DNA from 3 places in the Streptomyces sp. NPDC007164 genome. Region 2 is predicted to be linked to each of the others. Evidence: riboswitches for the same ligand, from Rfam matches in the RefSeq annotation. Region 2 holds a riboswitch; each other region holds the start of a gene.
What was found. A riboswitch is a leader RNA that binds a small molecule or an ion and turns the genes downstream of it on or off. The one in region 2 is predicted to bind cobalamin.

Region 1 (7,406 bases), on a different contig from region 2:
GGCAACGGCTTCGTCGCCGCCTTCGTCGCCGGCCTGGCCTTCGGATCGACGCACGGCGCTCCACGGCGCGTGCTGTTGTTCGTCGAGCAGTCCGCTTCGCTGTCTTCCATTCTGGTGTGGCTGCTCTTCGGTGCCGTACTGGTACCGGCCGCCGTCCATCACCTCACCTGGCCGACGGTGCTCTACGCGGCACTGAGCCTGACGGTGGTACGCATGGTGCCAGTGGCCCTGTCCTTGACCGGAAGCGGCCTGGACAGGAAGACCATCCTGTTCGTGGGCTGGTTCGGCCCGCGCGGGCTGGCATCCGTCATCTTCGGCCTGCTGGCGGTCGAGGAACTGGAACCGCAGGTCTCGCGGACGATCGTCCCGGTGGTCGCCTGCACCGTGCTGCTCAGCGTCTTCGCACACGGCATCGCCTCCGCTCCTCTCGCCCAACGCTACGGAAGAGCGGCAGCCGTCACAGGCCCGTCCCCGGTCGGCCCGGCCGCGGACGTTCTGCCCATCCGGGGGATGGTGGCAGGCGCTGCCAAGCACCACCGGCACGGCAGGCGGGACTGAGGCTCCCCCGCTGTGGCCCCGACGACCACGTGCAGCCGGCCGTCGGCCGGGCCGTCCTGACCAAGGGCCATGAAACGTCGAGAGCTCGCGACGGCAGCCCTCTCGATCACCTGCCGTGCACTCGACGACATTTGCCTACGCCGAGATCGATCGCGAGAGCGGACCGGGCCGCGTCCGACAGATCCCGCCCGCCGTCCACCCGCCCGCCGTCCACCGGCACAGCGGGCGGAATCCGTCATACCCGGCCTACTCCTCCGGCGGGAAGACGACCTCTCCCGAGCCGGTCAGTGTGATCGTGATCGCCTCGACCGGGCACCCCTCCGCAGCCGCCAGGACCTTCTCGTCGGCGTCGGTCTCCGGGACCGACGGGCGGGACTGGCGGGCGGTGTCCAGGGCGAAGGCGCCCGGCGCGTGGTTCACACACATCCCGGAGCCGATGCAGACCCCCCGGTCGACCTCGACGGCCCAGCGGTCGCCCATCACGCCCCCTCGTATCCGGCCGGCAGGTGGATCATCTTGTGCTCGAAGTACTCGCCGTATCCCTCGGGCCCGAACTCCCTGCCCAGGCCGGAGTTCTTGTACCCGCCGAACGGGCCGAGCATGTCGAGGCTGAAGGTGTTCACGCTGTACGTGCCCGTCCTGACCCGGCGGGCGATGTCGATGCCGCGCTCGGTGTCGGCGGTCCAGACGCTGCCGCTGAGCCCGTAGTCGGAGTCGTTGGCGATCCGTACGGCCTCGTCCTCGTCACCGTACGGCAGCAGGCAGATGACGGGGCCGAAGATCTCCTCGCGGGCGATCCGCATCGAGTTGTCGACGTCGCCGAAGAGGGTCGGCTCGACGTACCAGCCCCGTTCCTGGGACGCCGGACGGCCGCCGCCGGTGAGGATCTTGGCGCCCTCGTCCTGCCCGATCCGGATGTAGTCGAGCGAGCGCTGCTGCTGGCGCTGCGCGACCAGGGGGCCTAGTTCGGTGGCCGGGTCGAGCGGGTCGCCGACCTTCAGCGCGGACGCCGCGGCGGCGAACGCCTCGGCCGTCTCGTCGTAGCGGGAGCGCGGGACGAGGATGCGGGTCTGGGCCACGCACGCCTGGCCGTTGATCATCCAGGCGAAGGGGACGATGCCCGCGACGGCGGCGTCCAGATCGGCGTCGGGAAGCATCACGGCGGCGGACTTGCCGCCCAACTCCAGTGTGACGCGGGTGAGGTTGCGGGAGGCGACCTCCATCACCCGGCGCCCGGCGGCCACCGACCCGGTGAACGACACCTTGTCGACGCCGGGGTGCCCGACCAGGTACTCACTGACCTCGCGGTCGGCCGGAAGGATGGAGAGCACGCCTTCCGGCAGCCCGGCGTCGGCGGCGATCTCGGCCAGGATGTAGGCGTCCAGCGGGGATTCCGGCGAGACCTTGAGCACGGCGGAGCAGCCCGCCAGCAGCGCGGGTGCGAGCTTGGCGGCGGCGGTGAACTGCGGAACGTTCCACGGCACCACGGCCGCGACCACTCCGACCGGCTCCCGCCGCACCAGCAACGGCCCGAGCGCCCCGGCCCGCCGCTCCTCGTACGGGAAGCCCCGCGCCACGGTGATCGCCGAGTCCCACACCATCATCGCGGCGAGCGCCTGCACCATGACGCTCGACGTGTACGGGGTGCCGTTCTCCGAGCTGATGACCCGGGCGATCTCCTCGTACCGGACGGCGAACGCGTCTTTGATCCTGGTCACCACCGCGATCCGCTCGTCCAGGCTCATCCGGGGCCAGGGCCCCTCGTCGAACGCCCGCCGCCCGGCGGCGACGGCCGCGTCCACGTCCGCCCGGGAGGCATGCGGCACCCGGCCGATGACCTGCTCGGTGTGGGGCGAGACGACCTCGATCACTTCCCGGCCCAGCGGATCGACCAACTCCCCGCCGATGAACAGTTTTCCGTGTTCGACAAGCTCGGTCATGGCTACTGCCTCCCGCGGCCCGGCGCGTTGCCCGAATCGGCATCCGGCTCGACGTCCGACTCGACATCCGACTCATGATCTGACTCTGTGTCAGAACTGATATCAGTTCCAGTTCCAGGAGTCCACGGCCGCGACAGCGCCCCGGACAAGATGGTCGACCGGGGCTACTACTGGAACAAGTTCTCGTTACAGTGGGGCGAGGCACCGGAGCCGCGAAGCCGTACGCCGTCCAGAGAGATGGGGACCTCATGACGCAGGTGACCGACCACGGCGGGGGCGTGCACAGCATCAAGGTGCCCATCCCGGACAATCCGCTCGGCCACACCCTCGTGCACGTCCTGGACACCGATCGGGGTCCGGTGCTGATCGACACCGGGTGGGACGATCCCGAGGCCTGGGACACTCTCGGGGCCGGCCTCACCGCCATCGGTACGGAGATGGCCGACATCCACGGTGTGGTCATCACCCACCACCATCCCGACCACCACGGGCTGTCCGGGCAGGTGCGCGAGGCATCCGGGGCCTGGATCGCCATGCATGCGGCGGACACCGCGATCGTGCGCCGTACCCGGGAGTCCCAACCCGGCAGGTGGCTGACGTATCTCGCGGCCAAGCTCACCGCGGTCGGAGCGCCCGAGGAGCACCTCGCGCCGTTGCGGGCCGCCGCGGCCGACGGGGGCAGGATGCGGACGCTGCCGGGGCTGCGTGCCGCGCTCCCGGACCGGGAGATCGTGCCCGGTGAGCTGCTCGACCTGGCGGGGCGCAGGCTGCGGGCGATCTGGACGCCGGGGCACACGCCGGGGCATGTGTGCCTGCACCTGGAGGAGGAGCACCCGGGCAATCTGCCGGGGCGGGGGCGGCTCTTCTCGGGAGACCATCTGCTGCCGGGGATCAGTCCGCACATCGGGCTGTACGAGGACCCGGACGACGCCACGGTCACCGATCCTCTCGGCGACTACCTCGACTCGCTGGAGCGCATCGGCAGGCTCGGGGCCGCCGAGGTGCTGCCCGCCCATCAGTACGCCTTCACCGATGCGGCGGGACGCGTACGGGAGCTCCTCGGGCATCACGAGGAGCGGCTGACCGGGCTGCTCGGGCTGCTGGCGGAGCCGCTGACGCCGTGGGAGCTGGCCGTGCGGATGGAGTGGAACCGGCCCTGGGAGCAGATCCCGCACGGCTCCCGGAACATCGCCGTCTCGGAGGCGGAGGCGCATCTGCGGCGGCTGGTGAAGCTCGGGCGCGCGGAGGCGGTGCCGGGGAGCGAGCCGGTGACGTATGTCGCGGTGTGAGTGATGAGCGATGAGTGATGAGCGATGAGTGATGAGCGATGGGTGTGATGCGCGTCGCTGGGTGCGTGACGTACGTCGCGGGGCGTGTGGTGACGCGTACGTGTGTGGTGACGCGTACGTGAGTAGTGACACGTCCGGGGCGCTCCTCCCGGCCCGGAGCCCGGTCGGTGCCGCCCGGTAGAGTGTGCGGGTCGTCATCATGCCCGTTCAGGGGGAAGCCGGTGCGAATCCGGCACTGACCACGCAGCCGTGAACCGTCTTCGCAGGCGGTGAGTCGGAATGCCCTGTCCGCGGTCGTGACCGGCTCGGACCACCGGATCCCCCGGTGGTCGGCACCGTCGAGGTACACGAGGTCGGAGCCTGGTGCCTGAGCGTGCCTGTGCCCGGTTCACCCCGCAGGAGAGGCCCCGCCCGCCATGACCGTACGTCGCAGCGCAGCAACGCTCGCCGCCACCGCCGCCGTGCTCTGCGCGGCCGCTGCGCCGGTCGCGGTGGCAGCGCCGTCCCCCTCGCCCTCGCCTTCCGTCGCGCTGCCGTCCGGGCTGTACGGCACGAAGGACCCCACCTACGACGGTGTGTGGCGGCAGTCGCTGGCCTTCCTCGCGCAGCGGCTCGAAGGGGTCACCCCGGCCGCGAAGTCGGTGGACTGGCTGATCGGTCAGCAGTGCGCCGACGGCTCCTACGCCGCGTACCGGCCCGATACCGCCAAGCCGTGCGACGCCAAGACGGTGCGGGACACCAATGCCACCGCGGCCGCCGCCCAGGCGCTGGTCGAGGTCGGCGGGCACCGCGAGACCGTGAACAACTCGGTGCGCTGGCTGAAGTCCGTACAGAACGAGGACGGCGGCTGGGGCTACACCGCGGGTGCGCCCAGTGACGCCAACTCCACCTCTCTGGTGATCGGCGCCCTCGCCCGTCAGGGGCAGCGGCTCACGGACATCACGACCCCCGGTGGCAAGACCCCCTACGACCCGCTGCTCGCCCTCGCCATCCCGTGCGGCGGCAAGGACGGCGGCGCCTTCGCGTACCAGCCCGACAAGAAGGGCGGGCTCGCCGCGAACGCGGACGCCACCGCGGCCGCCGTGCTCGGCACGATGGGCAAGGCCCTGGCAGTCGGGAACAACGCCGCGGGCAAGGCACCCACCTGCCGGCCCGGTTCCGGGCTCACGCCCGAGCAGGCCGCGCAGAACGGCGCCCACTACCTCACCGACGCCCTCGCCGGCAGCGGTCACCTGAACCTGGCGCCGATGCCCGGTGCCACCGACACCACCCCGCAGCCCGACTTCGGCAACACCGCGGACGCGGTCGTCGCGCTCTCCGCGGCCGGCCACCAGGACAAGGCGGCCGGAGCCGTCGACTGGCTGAAGAAGAACTCCGCGGACTGGGCCGCCCAGAGCGGCCCCGCCGCCTACGCCCAGCTGATCCTGGCCGCCCACGCGACCGGCAACAACGCCCGGGACTTCGGCGGCGTCGACCTCGTCGCCCGGCTCAACGCGGCCGGCCCCGCGCCCGCCGCCGTCGTGACGCCCGACCCGTCCGCCGACACCGGGTACGAGGCCACGGAGAAGGACCAGGTCCACAGCGGCGACGACGTGATCGGGGGCGTGTGGTGGTACATCGGCATCGGCCTCGTCCTCGCGGCCATCGCGTTCTTCCTGACCAGCGGTCGCCGGAAGAGCAGGCAGCCGTGAGGCGCGTGGGACGGACCACCGCGCTGCTGGTGGTCCTGGGCGCCGTCCTGGCCGTGCTCGGCGCGGGACCGGCCCAGGCGGCCGGGTACCGGTACTGGTCGTTCTGGGAGGGTTCCGGATCCGGCTGGACGTACGCCACCCAGGGCCCGTCGCTGGTCCGGCCGGACGACGGGGCGGTGCAGGGCTTCCGGTTCTCGGTCAGCGAGGACTCCCAGGACTCGGCGAAGCCGCGCCGCGCGGCCGACTTCACGAAGATCTGCGCGGACACCCCGGCCCAGGACGGCACCAAGCGGATCGCACTCGTCATCGACCCGGGCACGGCGGCGGACGCCCCGGCCGGTGAGACACCGCCCGCGCCGCGCACCGCGTGCGCACGGGTCGGACCGGACGCGAGCGCCGCGGAGGCACTCGCCTCGGTGGCGAAGCCGCTGCGCTACAGCAGCGACGCGATGCTCTGCGCCATCGCCGGATACCCGGGCTCGGGCTGCGGCGAACAGGTCTCCGGCGACGGAAACGGCAGCGGGGACGGCAGCGGGAACGGGAACGGGAACGGCACGCCCGACTCGGCCGCCTCCGCCTCCGTTTCCACGTCACCGGCCGGGTCCGCGGCCTCCAGCGGCTCGGGCGGCTCCGGCGGCGGCCCGTCCGCCGGGGTGCTCGTCGGGGTCGGCGCCGTGCTCCTCCTCGGCATCGCCGCGGTCGTGCAGGCCCGCCGCCGCCGCGGATGACCGCCTCGACCAGCGCTCCGGCCGGCCGCACGGCCCTGGCGCGCCGGCGTCCGCTGCGCGCGCCCGCGGCGAGCCGGAGCAACGCCGTGCCCGCCGGGGCCTGGTGGCTGTGGGCGCTCGGCCTGGCAACCGCCGCGTCCCGGACCACCAATCCGCTGCTGCTCGGGCTGCTGGTGGGGGTGGCCGGTTACGTCGTGGCCGCGCGCCGTACCGACGCGCCGTGGGCCCGTTCGTACGGGGCGTTCATCCGGATCGGGCTGTTCGTCGTCGCTGTGCGGCTGGTCTTCTCCGTCTTCCTCGGTTCGCCGATCCCCGGTACGCACACGGTGTTCACGCTCCCCGAAGTGCCGCTGCCCGACTGGGCGAAGGGGGTCAGGCTCGGTGGCCGGGTCACCGCCGAGCAGTTGGTCTTCGCGCTGTACGACGGGGCGAAGCTGGCCACCCTGCTGATCTGCGTCGGTGCGGCGAACTCGCTCGCCAACCCGGCCCGGCTGCTGAAGTCGCTGCCCGGTGCGCTGTACGAGGCGGGCGTCGCGGTCGTCGTCGCGATGACGTTCGCGCCGAACATGGTCGCCGATGTGATGCGGCTGCGCACCGCACGGCGGCTGCGGGGCCGGCCGACCGGTGGCATCAAGGCGGTCCTCCAGATCGGACTGCCGGTCCTGGAGGGCGCGTTGGAGCGCTCGGTCGCGGTGGCCGCGTCGATGGACGCGCGCGGCTACGGGCGCACCGCCCAGGTCCCGCCCGCCGTCCGCCGCACCACGAACGTGCTCACGCTCGGCGGACTGCTGGGCGTGTGCGCCGGTACGTACGGGCTGCTGGCCGCGCAGGGCGCGGTGTACGGGGTTCCGCTGCTGATCGCCGGGCTCGTCGCCGCGCTGGCCGGGCTGCGGCTCGGCGGGGCCCGCTCGGTCCGTACCCGCTACCGGCCCGACCGGTGGGGTGTGCGGGCCTGGCTGGTGGCGGGTTCGGGGGTCGTGGTGGCGGTGGCGATGATCTGGGCGGGCGGTGCCTACGGGGAGGCGCTGCACCCGGGGGTCGTGCCGCTGGCCGCGCCGGTGCTTCCGCTGTGGCCCGCGGCGGCGGTGCTGATCGGGCTGCTGCCCGCGGTGGTGGCGCCGGTGCCGCCGCCGGTGGGCGGGCCGGTGAGTGGGACGACGGGTGCTGCGCGGGCGAGTGAGCCGGCGGGTACTGCGCCGG
Region 2 (7,406 bases):
GGGTGTCCTCGCCGTTGCTTGATCGTTATATTTTCCATGACCGCAACGATCGACAGCCCCTCCGCAGAACGATCCACGGAGCTCCTCACCGGTGTGCTCCTCGGCGGCAACCACCGCCGGGAGCACGGCTTCTGGCAGCGGCTGATCAGCACCGAACCCTTCCGCCGCCCGGACCACCGCACCACCGAGCAGCGCCTGGCCCTCGCGTACGAGCGGCTGCGCGTCCTCAACGACTGCCTGGACAGCGGGGCCCGGCTGGCCGCCGACCCCCGCGCCCTCGCCGCCCTGCACGAATGGCTCGGCCCGGTGGACCCGGCGCTCACCACGGTCGCGGGGATCCACTACAACCTCTTCCTCGGCAGCCTCCTCGACCACGGGGGCGACGGCCACCGCGATCTGTCGGACTTTCTGCGGCTGCGGCGCATCGGTACCTTTCTCTGTACGGAGGTGGCGCACGGCAATGACGCCGCGGCCGTCGAGACCACCGCCGAGTACGACCGTGAGCGCGACGGGTTCGTGCTGCGCACCCCGCACGCCGGGGCGCAGAAATTCATGCCCAACACCGGTCCGGCCGGCGGCCCCAAGACCGGACTGGTGGCCGCGCGCCTGCTCGTCGACGGCACCGACCACGGGGTCTTCCTCTTCCTCGTACCGCTCACCGACGAGGGACAGCCGCTGCCCGGAGTGCACATCCGCAGGCTCCCCACCCGCACGGGCAGCCCGGTGGACCACTGCCTGACCTCCTTCGACCGTGTCTTCGTGGGGCGCGTCGCGCTGCTCGACGGCGACCACGGACGGGTCGGTGCGGACGGGGAGTTCAGCAGCGCCGTCGACAACCGCAGACGGCGCTTCCTCGCGTCGATCGGGCGCGTCACCTCCGGGAAGATCTCGATGACGGCCTGCGCGGTCGGCTGTGCGCGCGCGACGCTCGCCGTCGCCGTCCGCTACGGCGGCCACCGGCACATCTCGGGCCCCCGTGGTTCGCACCGGGTGCCGGTGATCGCCCACCGCAGCCACCACGGACCGCTCGCCGCGGCCATGGCCACCGTCTTCGCGATGAGCCTGCTGCACCGCAGGGCCCTGGACCGATGGGAGCGGGGCGAGCGGCGGGAGGAGGCCGAGCGGCTGGTGGCCGTCGCCAAGGGGTGGATCACCTGGCAGGCCCGGTCCGTGATCGTCGAATGCCGCGAACGCTGCGGCGCCCAGGCACTCCTGGAACACAACGGGATGAGCGAACTCGTCACCGGGGTGGAAGGCGCCATCACCGCCGAGGGCGACAACCTGGCCATCCACGCCAAGGCGGCCGCAGAAATGCTCTTCGCCGCCGCACCGGCCGCCGGGGCCGCCTCCGGTGGCGGCCCCGGCGATCTCGACGACCCGGGCTTTCTCGGCGGGCTGCTCGCGGAGCTGGAGCGGATCTGGTTCGTCCGGGCCAGGGAGCGGATGTGCCTCGCACCGCACGGTGACCCGCTGGGGCGGTGGAACGCGGCGGCCGGGCCCGCCCTGCGTGGCGTCGAGGCCCACGCCCAGCGGCAGGCGGCCGAGGCGTACGCGGAGGCGGTGGCCGTGCTCCCCGAGGGGCCCGCCCGCGACCGGCTCGGCGAGCTGGAACGGCTCTTCGCACTCGACCGGATCGCCCGCAACAGCGGTGACCTGCTGGCGGCGGGCCTGCTGAGCGCCGACCAGGTCAACGGCCTGCCGGACAGGGTGGAGCGGCTCATCGCCACCGTCGCCGCCCATCTGCCCGACCTCGTCGACTCCTTCGGGCTGCCGCCGGAACTGCTCGCCGACTGGCCGATCGCAGGCGCGGACTACGTGGCCGCGTACGACGATCCGGGGGCCTTCTGGCAGACCGGCGGCGGGGTCCGGGACGTGGTTCGGGGCGAGCGGTGACGGCCACGACGAGGAAAGGAACAGTTGTCCGGAGCCGACGGGCCGGCGAGGCCGCCCGGGCCCTCGGGGTGCGGGTTGTCCTGCTGGCCTTCTGGGGTACGGCGTCCGTCCTGGCCCGGTGGTGCGGGGAGCGCGAGGAGGGCGCTGCCGAATCGGTTCGGCACAAGGCGTAACTGGAGGCACTCCTCCCAGTTGATTCGGCGTCGGGACGGTGTCACCGCCGGTCCGACAGCCGGACCGAATAATGGAGAGAAAGCTGATGAGCGCGATTCACCCCAAGATCACCGAGGTTCTGACACACACCTTCAAAGTGCCCGCCGCAGAGATCCACCCGGGCTCCACGATGGACAGTCTGGAGATGGACTCCCTCGCCGTCGCCGAGTTCGCCGTCCTCATCAGGGAGACGACCCGCGGCGACCGGGACTTCGACCAGCTTCCCAAGAACGCCACGCTGGCCGACATCAGCCGGTTCATGGACACGGCGGCCGGCAGCGGGGCGCGGATGGGCAGCGGGGCAGCGATGAGCAACGCCCGATGAACAGGCCGGCCGTCGCCGTCACCGGACTGGGCATGATCACCCCGGTCGGCAACGACACCGAATCCACCTGGCAGGGCGTGTGTGCGGGCGTGTCACCGGCCCGCACCGTCGCCGGGCTCGAAGGATGCGCGATCGACTTCGCCTGCATGGTCGACGGCATCGACCTGGACGCCGCGATCGGCGGCCGGGCGTCCTTCCGCATGGGAAAGTACGTGAAACTCGCGGTGCTCGCCGCCCGCGAGGCGGTCACCGACGCCGGGCTCGACCCGGCCCGGTGGGAGGGCAGCAGGGTCGCGGTGGTCGTCGGCACCAGCAGCGGCGGCTCCGCCTCGCTGACCGAGCAGGCCGTCGTGCTCGACCGGCTCGGCGCCGGGGCCACCTCGCCGTCGGGCATCCTGCTCACCATCCCGAACATGCCCGCCGCCGAGATCGCGATCCAGCTGCGGGCCACCGGGCCCAGCCTGGCGCCGTGCACCGCCTGCTCGTCCGGCGCCACCGCGCTGTCCGTCGCCCGCGACCTGCTGGTCACCGGGCAGTGCGACATCGCGATCGCCGGAGCCACCGAGTCGATCGTCTACCCGGCCGCCATGGCCGCGTTCGCCAGGTCCGGGGCCGGGGCCCGGCGGGACGGCGACCCGGCCGGACTGTGCCGGCCCTTCGCGGCCGACCGGGCCGGCCTGGTCATGGGCGAGGGCGCGGCCGTCATGGTGCTGGAACGGACGGACGACGCCCGGGCCCGGGGCGCGGCCCCACGGGCGCTGCTCGCCGGCACCGGAGCCACCACCGACGCCCACCATCCCATCAGCCCGCATCCTTCCGGCGCGATCGCCCAGGCGGCTGTGGAGGCCGCACTGCGCGACGCGGGCTGGGCGGCCGAGGACGTCGAGCACGTCAACGCGCACGGCACGGCGACCCCGGTCAACGACGCCACCGAGGCCGCCCTGATCGCCCGGGTCTACCCACACCGGCCACCCGTCACCGCACCCAAGGGCGTACTGGGGCACTGCATGGGAGCGGCCGGAGCGATCGAGGCCGGGCTCACCGTCCTCACGCTCCAGCGCGGAGTCGTACCACCGATCGCCAATCTGGACGCCCCAGCGCCCGAGTTCGACATCGACTGCGTCACCAAGCAACCTCTGCGGCAGCCCATCAGGCGCGCCGTCAGCCATTCCTTCGGATTCGGCGGCCACAACGCCGTACTCGCTCTTCAGCGTCCCTGAGAGCCGTTCCGCAGGCAGCAGGCAGGTGGTGCGACGGGAGAACAGCCCGGCGTACCACCGGCCACACACCGCCCGTGAGCTGCACAGAGGCACGTGATAGCTTGCCGGGGCCAGTCAAACTCCACGTATGGGGTCAGGGAATCCGGTGCGAATCCGGAACTGACGCGCAGCGGTGAGGGAGACGGGCGGGGCCACGGCCACTGGGACCACCCTCGGGTGCCCGGGAAGGCGCCCCGTCCGGACGAACCCGAGTCCGAAGACCTGCTGGCAGCCGCGTCCCGGCACCGGGCCGCGGTACTTCGTACCACGGGCTCCGCGCATGGGCCCAGAGACGCAGAGGGACTCCGTGCCGTCCATAGCCAGCCCCGTCCGCACCATCGCCCTGCTCTCGGCGGGACTCGTCCTGCTGACCGCCTGTGGAGGCGGAGCCGGTGACGCCACGGCGAAGCCGGGCCGCGCGGACGGATATCCGGTGACGCTGAAGAACTGCGGCCGCACCGTCACCGTCGAGTCCGCGCCGCGCCGCGCCGTCTCCGTGGACCAGGGATCGACGGAGATCCTGCTCTCCCTCGGCCTCGCCGACCGGATGGCCGCCACCGCGACCTGGACCGACCCGGTGATGAAGGGCCTGGAGACGGCCAACGCCGAGGTGCCCAGGATCGCGGACAACCGGCCGTCCTCGGAGAAGGTCCTCGACCGCGAACCGGACTTCGTCAGCGCCTCGTTCGAATCGACACTCGCCAAGGGCGGCGTCGCACCCCGCGAACAGTTCGGGTCGCTCGGCGTCCCCACCTATGTCTCGCCCGCCGACTGCACCGGCAAGGACAACAGCGGCGGCGGCGACGGAGCCCGCACCACGCCGCTCACCATGGACAGCGTCTACGGAGAAGTGCGCGACCTGGCCGGGGTATTCGGCGTTCCGGAGCGCGGCGACGCGCTCGTGGGCACGCTGCGGGAGCGGGTGAAGAAGGCGACCGAGGGCATCGACGCCTCCGGCACCACCCTCCTGTACTGGTTCTCCGACTCCAAGGCCCCGTACCTGGCGGGCTGCTGCGGAGCCCCCGGGATCATCACCGGGGAACTCGGTGCGAAGAACGTCTTCGACGACACCCACGAGGAATGGCCCCAGATCAGCTGGGAGACCGTCGCCGACCGAAATCCCGACGTTCTGGTCATCGGCGACCTGACCCGTAAGGCCCAGACCGCCGAGAGCGCCGCGAAGAAGATCGAATTCCTGGAGTCCAACCCCGCTACGAAGAACATGGACGCCGTCAGGCACAAGCGGTACGTCCTGCTGAGCGGCCAGGCCATGAACCCGTCCATCCGCACGGTCGAGGGCCTCGAACGCGTCGCCGCCGGTCTGCGCAGGTTCGGGCTCGCGGGGTGACGCCGGCCGAACACGGCACGACGGTGACCGCGCCACCGGCCGCCGTCGTACCGGTGAGTGCCACGAAGGGCGTACGACGGCTGCGCGGCGGGGTCCTGTGGGCCTGCGGCCTCGCGCTGCTCGTCGGTTCCGTCGCGGTCGCCGTCACCATCGGACCCGCCCGCATCTCGGTGGCCGACGTCTGGTCCGCGGTGGCCGCCCATCTCGGCGGCGGCCGGTCGCGGCTCTCCCCGATCCGGGACGGCATCATCTGGAACCTGCGCATGCCGCGCACCCTGCTCGCCGCGGTGTGCGGTGCCGGGCTCGCGGTCTGCGGCACCGTCATGCAGTCCCTGCTCCGCAACCCGCTCGCCGACCCGTTCGTCCTCGGCGTCTCCTCCGGCGCGTCCACCGGCGCGGTCGTGGTCGTCGTCCTCGGTGTCGGCGGGGGAGCGCTGTCGATCTCGACCGGCGCGTTCATCGGGGCGCTGTGCTCGTTCGCCCTGGTGCTGCTGCTCAGCCACACCCTGGGCGGCACGACGGACCGGGTGGTGCTCTCCGGTGTCGCGGCCATGCAGCTGTTCTCCGCGCTCACCTCCTTCGTCGTGATGACCGCCGCCGACGCCGAGCAGACCCGCGGGGTGCTGTTCTGGCTGCTCGGCTCGCTCAGCGGGGTCGGCTGGACCGATGTGTGGGTCTGCGCCGCGGTGCTCGCCGTGACCCTGCTGATCTGCCTGGGCCACGCCCGTACGCTCGACGCCTTCGCGTTCGGCCAGGACGCCGCCGCCACGCTCGGCGTCAATGTCGCGCGCACCCGGCTCGTGCTGCTGTGCACAACCGCGCTGCTGACCGCCGCCCTGGTCAGCTCGGCCGGTGCCATCGGTTTCGTCGGTCTGGTGCTGCCGCACGCCGCCCGTGCCCTCGCCGGTTCCGGGCACCGGCGGCTGCTGCCGGTGACGGCGCTGGCCGGGGCGGTGTTCCTGGTCTGGGTCGACACGCTCGCCAGGACCGTGCTCGACCCGCAGGAGGTGCCCGTGGGTGTGGTCACCGCACTGATCGGGGTGCCCGCGTTCGTCCTGGTCCTGTACCGCACCCGGAGGACCGCATGACGGACGTGGCCGACGCGGGACTGTGTGCCGAACGGGTCAGCCGGACGGCCGGCGGCCGCCTCATCCTCGACGGGGTCGATCTCGCCCCGCGGCCCGGCGCCACCGTGGGGCTGATCGGACCGAACGGATCCGGCAAGTCGACCCTGCTGCGGGTACTGGCGGGAGTCCTGGCCCCGGAGACCGGCGTGGTCACTCTCGACGGGCTGCCGCTCACCGAGATCGGCCGCCGCACCGTCGCCCGGCGCGTCGCCGTGGTCGACCAGCACGCCGTCACCCAGGTCGAGCTGAGTGTGCTGGACGTGGTGGGGCTCGGGCGCATCCCGCACCGCAGGGCCTGGTCGGCGCCGAATCTGGCGGACGACGAGGCGGTACGCGAAGCGCTTGCCCGGACCGGTCTCGCCGACCGCGGCGACCAGTCCTGGCACACCCTCTCCGGGGGTGAGCGCCAACGTGTCCAGATCGCGCGTGCACTGGCCCAGCAGCCGCGTGAGCTGCTGCTCGACGAGCCGACGAACCACCTCGACATCCAGCACCAGCTGGAGCTCCTCGCGCTGATCGCCTCGCTGCCGCTGACCGGTGTGATCGCGCTCCACGACCTCAATCTGGCGGCGATGTTCTGCGACCGGATCGCCGTGCTGAAGGCGGGGCGGGTGGTGGCCGCCGGCACCCCCTCGGAAGTGATCACCGAGGAGCTGATCGCCGACGTCTACCGGGTCGCCGCCCGCGTCACGCCGGACGGCCCGGACGGGCGGCCGTCGGTACGGTTCCTGCCGGGGCGGCCGCCCGGGACGTAACGCGGCAGGCAGGGACGTAACGCGGCAGGCAGGGACGCAACGCGGCGGGCAAAGGAGGCAACGCGGGCAGGGAGGCAACGCGGGCAGGGACCTGACACGGCCGGCCGGGGAGCCGCGGGCTTCCTGTGGAGCGGGCCGGGACGCCGAGCGGGCGGACCCGGCACCGCATGGCGTGGGTCCGCCCGTTCTTTCCGGGTGCGGCGGTTCGCCGCGGTGCGTGGGGTGGGCCGGCAGGGGCCCGACGGGTCGGCCGCCGGGACGGGCCCGGCGGCTCAGCGGCGGCGTCCCCGGCCGAAGTCGCCTCCCATGTCCTTGCCACCCGGGTCCTTCCCGCCCATGCCGGTGTCGTCCGCGTAGTCGATCTGCTCCTTGCGGAGTTCGGCGGAGACCTCCTTCTGCTCGGTCACCTTCTTGGTCTCCATCCGCACCCGCTCGACGGCCACGGTCTCCTTGCGCGTGGTCGGGCGTTCCGCGTGCAGGGTGACC
Region 3 (7,406 bases), on a different contig from region 2:
TGGCCTTGATGGCCGTGCCGGCCTCGTAGCCCATCGCGAAGATGGCGCCGGTCTTGCCCTTGGCGAAGACCTCGGCCTGCTGCGGGGTGGCCTCGTCCTTGTCTTTGGGGGCCTTGGAGAAGGACTGGTACTTCTTGTACAGCTCCATGGCCTCGCCGACCTTGGGGTCGGCCAGGTTGGAGACGTACTTGTCGCCTTCCTTCTTGACCGGCTCGACGCCCTTGCCGACGAGCAGGCCGTCGAAGAAGTACCAGTTCTGGCCGGGCAGGTAGACCGGCTCGGCGTCGCCCTTCTTCTCGATGGCCTCGAAGGCCTTGAAGAGGTCGGCGCGGGTCTTCGGCGTCTCGGTGATGCCGGCGTCCTTGAAGACCTTCTTGTTGTACATGACGACGCGGTTGCCCACGTACCACGGCAGGGCGTACTGCTTGCCGTCGTAGATGGAGGGCTGGTTGACGCCGTCGGCCCAGGCGGAGCCGATCTCCTTCTTCAGGTCACCGAGGTCGGCGAGGCCGCCGGTCTTGGCGTACGCCGGGGTCTGGGTGTTGCCGATCTCCAGGACGTCCGGCGGGTTGGACTCGGAGAGGGCGGTGGTGACCTTCTGCTGAATGCCGTTCCAGTCCTGGACCTCGATCTTCAGCTTGGCCTTGGTCTTCTTCTCGAACTCCTCGGTGACCGTCTTGGTCCAACCGTCCGGGTTCGAGCCGGACATCGTCCACACCGTCAGGGTCTGGCCCTTGTACGCGTCCGGACCGGCCTTCTTGCCGCTGTCGCCGCCGTCGTCGGACCCACACGCCGCAAGGCCGATCATCATGCCCGCGACGCCGATCGCCGCGATGAGCTTGCGCTTCACGCCAAACCCTCCTCAGGGATACTGCAACCCCGCCCACCGCGAAGACATTCGACGAGTACTGCTGGGGCTGGACCTGGTCTTTAATGGTTTAGACCAGTACGGGGAGCTTGGCCTAGACCTTTAGGGGTGTCAAGGGTGTATAAGAAGTGCACTCGCGTCCGTTATAGGACCGACACCTAAGGGAGGGCGACCAGCCGTGACCGGACCGTGCCACCATGTGAGCCGCGACAGACGGAGGAGCCGGTGACGGCAGCAACGCAAGCGTCGGGAGGGCGGACCATGGGTGCCGACGGGGGCAGTACGGAGAACGAGACGGGCGCGGCCACGCGGACGGCGCGCGTCCCGAAGTACTACCGGCTGAAGCGACATCTGCTCGACATGACGGACACCATGCCGCCGGGCACTCCGGTGCCGCCGGAGCGGACCCTGGCCGCCGAGTTCGACACCTCGCGCACCACCGTGCGCCAGGCGCTCCAGGAGTTGGTCGTCGAGGGCCGGCTGGAGCGCATCCAGGGCAAGGGCACCTTCGTGGCCAAGCCGAAGGTCTCGCAGGCCCTGCAACTGACCTCGTACACCGAGGACATGCGCGCCCAGGGTCTTGAGCCGACGTCCCAGCTGCTGGACATCGGCTATGTGACGGCCGACGACACCCTCGCGGGGCTGCTCGACATCACCGCGGGCGGCCGGGTGCTGCGGATCGAGCGGCTGCGGCTCGCCAGCGGCGAGCCGATGGCGATCGAGACCACCCACCTTTCGGCCAAACGCTTTCCGGCGCTGCGCCGTTCGCTGGTGAAGTACACCTCCCTCTACACCGCGCTGGCGGAGGTGTACGACGTCCGGCTGGCCGAGGCCGAGGAGACCATCGAGACCTCGCTGGCCACCCCGCGCGAGGCCGGGCTGCTCGGTACGGACGTGGGCCTGCCGATGCTGATGCTCTCCCGGCACTCGATCGACGGACGGGGCGAACCGGTGGAGTGGGTGCGCTCGGTCTACCGCGGCGACCGGTACAAGTTCGTGGCGCGCCTGAAGCGGCCCACGGACTGAGTCCGCACCACCGAAAGGCCCCCGTGGAACGCATCACTCCGCGGGGGCCTTTCGCACGGCCTGGTACGGACCAACCACCGTACATCTGGCCGGATTTCGAGCACGGATACCCGATCGACCGACCGTTGCCGGACCGAAATGCGGGCAGGGGGTGACGGTGACCGGAGCCCTCCCCTAGATTTCCTGCGCATCACAAGGTGATCAGCGAGGGGACGGAGTCGCCGCATGCCAGCAGACACAGAAGGAAAGCCACCGACCGTCACACCGGTGAGAGTGGTCATCGCCCTCTGCCTCGTCGCGCCCTTCGTGGCGATGCTCTGGGTGAGTTCGTACGCGAAGGTGGACCCCACCTTCATCGGCATTCCGTTCTTCTACTGGTACCAGATGCTCTGGGTACTCCTCTCCACCGCGCTCACGATGACCGCGTACAAGCTGTGGCAGCGTGACCAGCGCGCCCGCAAGGGAGGTGCGTCGGCATGAAGGACGGTGTGAACGGCGTCGCGCTCGGCGTCTTCATCTTCTTCTTCGTGGCCGTCACGGTCATGGGCTTCCTGGCCGCGCGCTGGCGCAGGGCCGAGAACGAGGCCAGCCTCGACGAATGGGGCCTGGGCGGACGGTCCTTCGGCACCTGGGTCACCTGGTTCCTGCTGGGCGGCGACCTGTACACCGCGTACACCTTCGTCGCCGTTCCCGCGCTGATCTACACGGCGGGCGCGGCGGGCTTCTTCGCCGTGCCGTACACGATCCTCGTGTACCCGCTGATCTTCACCTTCCTGCCGCGGCTGTGGTCGGTCTCGCACAAGCACGGGTACGTGACCACCTCGGACTTCGTCCGCGGGCGCTTCGGCTCGAAGGGCCTCTCGCTGGCGGTCGCCGTCACCGGCATCCTCGCCACGATGCCGTACATCGCGCTCCAACTGGTCGGCATCCAGGCGGTGCTGGACGTGATGGGCGTCGGCGGCGGCGAGAACACCCACTGGTTCGTCAAGGACCTGCCGCTGCTGATCGCGTTCGCGGTGCTCGCCGCGTACACCTACTCGTCCGGGCTGCGCGCGCCCGCGCTGATCGCGTTCGTCAAGGACGGGCTGATCTACCTGGTCATCGCGGTGGCGATCATCTACATCCCGATCAAGCTCGGCGGCTTCGACGACATCTTCGCCAAGGCGGGCGAGGCGTTCTCGCAGAAGAACGAGGCGGCCGGGAAACCGGTGGCCGGACTCGCGCCCGGTGAGGCGGGCCGGTGGGGTTACGCCACCCTGGCGCTGGGCTCGGCACTGGCGCTGTTCATGTATCCGCACTCGATCACGGCGACGCTCTCCAGTCGCAGCCGCAACGTGATCCGGCGCAACACCACGATCCTGCCGCTGTACTCGCTGATGCTGGGTCTGCTGGCGCTGCTCGGCTTCATGGCCATCGCCGCCGGCATCAAGGTGGACAACGGCCAGCTGGCCATCCCGCAGCTGTTCGAGGACATGTTCCCGGACTGGTTCGCGGGCGTCGCGTTCGCCGCCATCGGCATCGGCGCGCTGGTACCCGCCGCGATCATGTCGATCGCCGCGGCCAACCTGTTCACCCGCAACATCTACAAGGACTTCCTGAAGCCGGACGCGACCCCGGAGCAGGAGACCAAGGTCTCCAAGCTGGTGTCGCTGCTGGTCAAGGTCGGCGCGCTGGCCTTCGTCCTCACCATGGACAAGACGGTCGCGATCAACTTCCAGCTGCTCGGCGGCATCTGGATCCTCCAGACGATGCCGGCCCTGGTCGGCGGCCTGTTCACCCGCTGGTTCCACCGCTGGGCACTGCTCGCGGGCTGGGCGGCCGGCATGGTGTACGGGACGGTGGCCGCGTACGGGGTCGCCAGCCCGACCCAGGCGCACTTCGGCGGCTCGTCCAAGGAGATCCCGGGGATCGGCGAGATCGGCTACATCGGCCTCACCGCGTTCGTGCTGAACGTGGTGGTGACGGTGGTGCTCACCTTCGTCCTGAACGCCCTGAAGGCACCCGCCGGGACCGACGAGACCTCCCCGGCCGACTACACCGCCGACGCGGGCGACCCGGGTGTCGCCACCGAGCTCCCGCCGGCCACCGCGGGGGCTCCGGGCGGCCACTGACGACCGCCGCCCACGGCCTTCCGACGGCCCGTCGAGCCCCCCGCAACGGGGCGCGGCGGGCCGTCGGCGTGATCCGGCCGACCGGCCCGGGAAAGGGCCGCACGGCCCGTTCTGTGGGCCCGACTCGAACGCGCGACACAACATATGGGGGCTGCGTCATCGGGCAGCCCCCACATGTATGCTCGTCCTCGCTGTCGCCGCAGGGGAATCCGGTGCGAATCCGGAACTGTCCCGCAACGGTGTATTCAGTGCGCTTTTGTGCACCCCCGAGTCAGTCCGATGACCTGCCGGCAGCGCATCCGGCTCGACCGAACCGGATGCCCAGACGTCCGGGCCTCGCGGTTGGGCCGGTGGACGCCGTGCGGAGTGCTGCCCTGCCCCGGGTGTGCTTCCGCAGGGCTGCCCCGTTCCCCGCCGGCCCAGAGCCGAGCGAGGGAGAGCACCACGTGACCATCGCGCCAGCCGATCCGGCTTCAGTCGCCGCGTCCGCAGCAGCCGAGTCCGAGGCCGCCGCACAGGACGGACCGGGTACCGCGCTGCTGCGGACCCTGACCGACCTGACCGCCGATCTGCCCGCCACCGACCCCGGCCGGGTCGCCGCCGCCGCGCTGCGTGGCCGCAGCGCCCGCGCCGACGAGGCCGAGCTGCGGTCGCTGGCCACCGAGGCCGCCGCGGGGCTGATCTCCGAGGACCCCGCCTACTCCCGGCTCGCCGCCCGGCTGCTGACCCTCGCCATCGCGGACGAGGCGGCCGGCGAGGGCGCGGTCTCCTTCTCCGCCTCGGTAGCCGTCGGGCACCGCGAGGGCCTGATCGCGGACCGTACCGCCGCGTTCGTCGCCACCCACGCGGCTGCCCTCGACACGCTGGTGGAGCGCTCGCTGGCCGACGGCGCGGACGACCGCTTCGGCTACTTCGGGCTGCGGACCCTGCACAGCCGCTACCTGCTGCGCCACCCGCACACCCGTCAGGTCATCGAGACGCCGCAGCACTTCATGCTGCGGGTCGCGGCCGGGCTGGCCGAGGACGAGTCGCAGCGCGCCGTGGACGAAGTGGCGGCGCTGTACGGGCTGATGAGCCGGCTCGACTATCTGCCCTCCTCCCCCACGCTCTTCAACTCCGGCACCCGGCACCCGCAGATGTCCTCCTGCTACCTGCTGGACTCCCCGCTGGACGAGCTCGACTCGATCTACGACCGCTACCACCAGGTGGCGCGGCTCTCGAAGCACGCGGGCGGCATCGGTCTGTCGTACTCCCGCATCCGCTCCCGCGGTTCGCTGATCCGGGGCACCAACGGGCACTCCAACGGCATCGTGCCGTTCCTCAAGACGCTCGACGCCTCCGTCGCCGCGGTCAACCAGGGGGGCCGCCGCAAGGGCGCCGCCGCCGTCTACCTGGAGACCTGGCACGCGGACATCGAGGAGTTCCTGGAGCTGCGCGACAACACGGGTGAGGACCAGCGGCGTACGCACAACCTCAACCTGGCGCACTGGATCCCGGACGAGTTCATGCGCCGGGTCGACGCGGACGGCGACTGGTCGCTGTTCTCGCCCGCCGACGTGCCCGAGCTGGTCGACCTGTGGGGCGACGAGTTCGACGCCGCGTACCGGGCCGCCGAGGCCAAGGGCCTGGCCCGCAAGTCGATGCCGGCGCGCGAGCTGTACGGCCGGATGATGCGCACCCTCGCGCAGACCGGCCAGGGCTGGATGACGTTCAAGGACGCCTCCAACCGGACCGCGAACCAGACCGCCGAGCCGGGCAGCGTCGTCCACTCGTCGAACCTGTGCACCGAGATCCTGGAAGTCACCGACGACGGCGAGACGGCGGTCTGCAACCTGGGCTCGGTCAACCTCGGCGCGTTCGTCGCCGACGGCGGGATCGACTGGGAGCGGCTGGACGCCACCGTCCGCACCGCCGTGACCTTCCTCGACCGGGTCGTGGACATCAACTTCTACCCGACCGAGCAGGCCGGCCGCTCCAACGCGAAGTGGCGCCCCGTGGGGCTGGGCGCGATGGGTCTCCAGGACGTCTTCTTCCAGCTGCGGCTGCCCTTCGACTCCCCCGAGGCGCGGGCGCTGTCCACGAGGATCTCCGAGCGGATCATGCTCGCCGCGTACGAGGCGTCCTGCGAGCTCGCGGAGCGCTCGGGTCCGCTGCCCGCCTGGTCCGAGACCCGGGCGGCGCGCGGGGTGCTGCACCCCGACCACTACGACACCGAGCTGAACTGGCCGGAGCGCTGGGACGCGTTGCGCGCCCGGGTCGCGAAGAACGGGATGCGCAACTCGCTGCTGCTCGCCATCGCGCCGACGGCGACGATCGCCTCGATCGCGGGCGTGTACGAGTGCATCGAGCCGCAGGTCTCCAACCTCTTCAAGCGCGAGACGCTCAGCGGTGAGTTCCTCCAGGTCAACGCCTATCTGGTGGACGAGCTGAAGAAGCTCGGCGTGTGGGACGCGCGCACCCGGGAGGCGCTGCGCGAGGCCAGTGGCTCGGTGCAGGGCTTCGCCTGGATCCCCGAGGACGTGCGGGCGCTGTACCGCACCGCGTGGGAGATCCCGCAGCGCGGCCTGATCGACATGGCGGCGGCCCGTACGCCGTTCCTGGACCAGAGCCAGTCGCTGAACCTGTTCCTGGAGACGCCGACGATCGGCAAGCTCTCCTCGATGTACGCGTACGCCTGGAAGCAGGGGCTGAAGACGACGTACTACCTGCGCTCGCGCCCGGCGACCAGGATCGCCCGCGCCGCGTCCGGCCGGACCGCGGCCGCCGCCCCCATTCCCGTACAGCAGTCGTCGGCGCCCGACGCGGACGCGATCGCCTGCTCCCTCGAAAACCCCGAGTCCTGCGAGGCCTGCCAGTAATGAGCTCCACCAACTCCGACAAGAACCTTCTGGACCCGGGCTTCGAACTGACCCTGCGTCCGATGCGCTACCCGGACTTCTACGAGCGCTACCGGGACGCGATCAAGAACACCTGGACGGTGGAGGAGGTCGACCTGCACTCCGACGTCGCCGACCTCGCCAAGCTGTCCCCCGGCGAGCAGCACATGATCGGCCGGCTGGTCGCGTTCTTCGCGACGGGTGACTCGATCGTCTCCAACAACCTCGTGCTGACGCTGTACAAGCACATCAACTCCCCCGAGGCGCGGCTGTATCTGTCGCGGCAGCTCTTCGAGGAGGCCGTGCACGTCCAGTTCTATCTGACGCTGCTGGACACCTACCTGCCCGACCCGGACGACCGCGCGGCGGCGTTCGACGCGGTCGAGGAGATCCCCTCGATCCGCGAGAAGGCGCAGTTCTGCTTCAAGTGGATGGATTCGGTCGAGAAGATCGAGCGCCTGGAGACGAAGGCCGACCGCCGCCGGTTCCTGCTGAACCTGATCTGCTTCGCGGCGTGCATCGAGG

Region 1: linked by a shared signal. The riboswitch ahead of ABZ622_RS32625 (prenyltransferase/squalene oxidase repeat-containing protein) and the one ahead of ABZ622_RS23235 (ABC transporter substrate-binding protein) in region 2 are both predicted to bind cobalamin.
Region 3: linked by a shared signal. The riboswitch ahead of ABZ622_RS08930 (ribonucleoside-diphosphate reductase subunit alpha) and the one ahead of ABZ622_RS23235 (ABC transporter substrate-binding protein) in region 2 are both predicted to bind cobalamin.

Annotation. Positions count from the first base shown of each region.
Region 1 covers NZ_JBEYFB010000039.1:27,666-35,071, forward strand. Annotated here, with positions in the region: gene ABZ622_RS32605 (cation:proton antiporter) at 1-558, shown strand, start outside; gene ABZ622_RS32610 (ferredoxin) at 805-1,038, opposite strand; gene ABZ622_RS32615 (aldehyde dehydrogenase) at 1,038-2,498, opposite strand; gene ABZ622_RS32620 (MBL fold metallo-hydrolase) at 2,747-3,787, shown strand; cobalamin riboswitch at 3,959-4,094, shown strand; gene ABZ622_RS32625 (prenyltransferase/squalene oxidase repeat-containing protein) at 4,204-5,478, shown strand; gene ABZ622_RS32630 (SCO2322 family protein) at 5,475-6,206, shown strand; partial or broken gene ABZ622_RS32635 (energy-coupling factor transporter transmembrane component T) at 6,203-7,336, shown strand.
Region 2 covers NZ_JBEYFB010000019.1:24,175-31,580, reverse strand. Annotated here, with positions in the region: gene ABZ622_RS23255 (beta-ketoacyl-[acyl-carrier-protein] synthase family protein) at 1-22, shown strand, start outside; gene ABZ622_RS23250 (acyl-CoA dehydrogenase) at 37-1,893, shown strand; gene ABZ622_RS23245 (acyl carrier protein) at 2,153-2,431, shown strand; gene ABZ622_RS23240 (beta-ketoacyl-[acyl-carrier-protein] synthase family protein) at 2,428-3,651, shown strand; cobalamin riboswitch at 3,746-3,935, shown strand; gene ABZ622_RS23235 (ABC transporter substrate-binding protein) at 3,998-5,038, shown strand; gene ABZ622_RS23230 (iron chelate uptake ABC transporter family permease subunit) at 5,092-6,126, shown strand; gene ABZ622_RS23225 (ABC transporter ATP-binding protein) at 6,123-6,920, shown strand; gene ABZ622_RS23220 (PRC and DUF2382 domain-containing protein) at 7,193-7,406, opposite strand, start outside.
Region 3 covers NZ_JBEYFB010000004.1:49,363-56,768, forward strand. Annotated here, with positions in the region: gene ABZ622_RS08910 (extracellular solute-binding protein) at 1-850, opposite strand, end outside; gene ABZ622_RS08915 (GntR family transcriptional regulator) at 1,130-1,894, shown strand; gene ABZ622_RS08920 (DUF3311 domain-containing protein) at 2,120-2,374, shown strand; gene mctP (monocarboxylate uptake permease MctP) at 2,371-4,005, shown strand; cobalamin riboswitch at 4,171-4,312, shown strand; gene ABZ622_RS08930 (ribonucleoside-diphosphate reductase subunit alpha) at 4,452-6,863, shown strand; gene ABZ622_RS08935 (ribonucleotide-diphosphate reductase subunit beta) at 6,863-7,406, shown strand, end outside.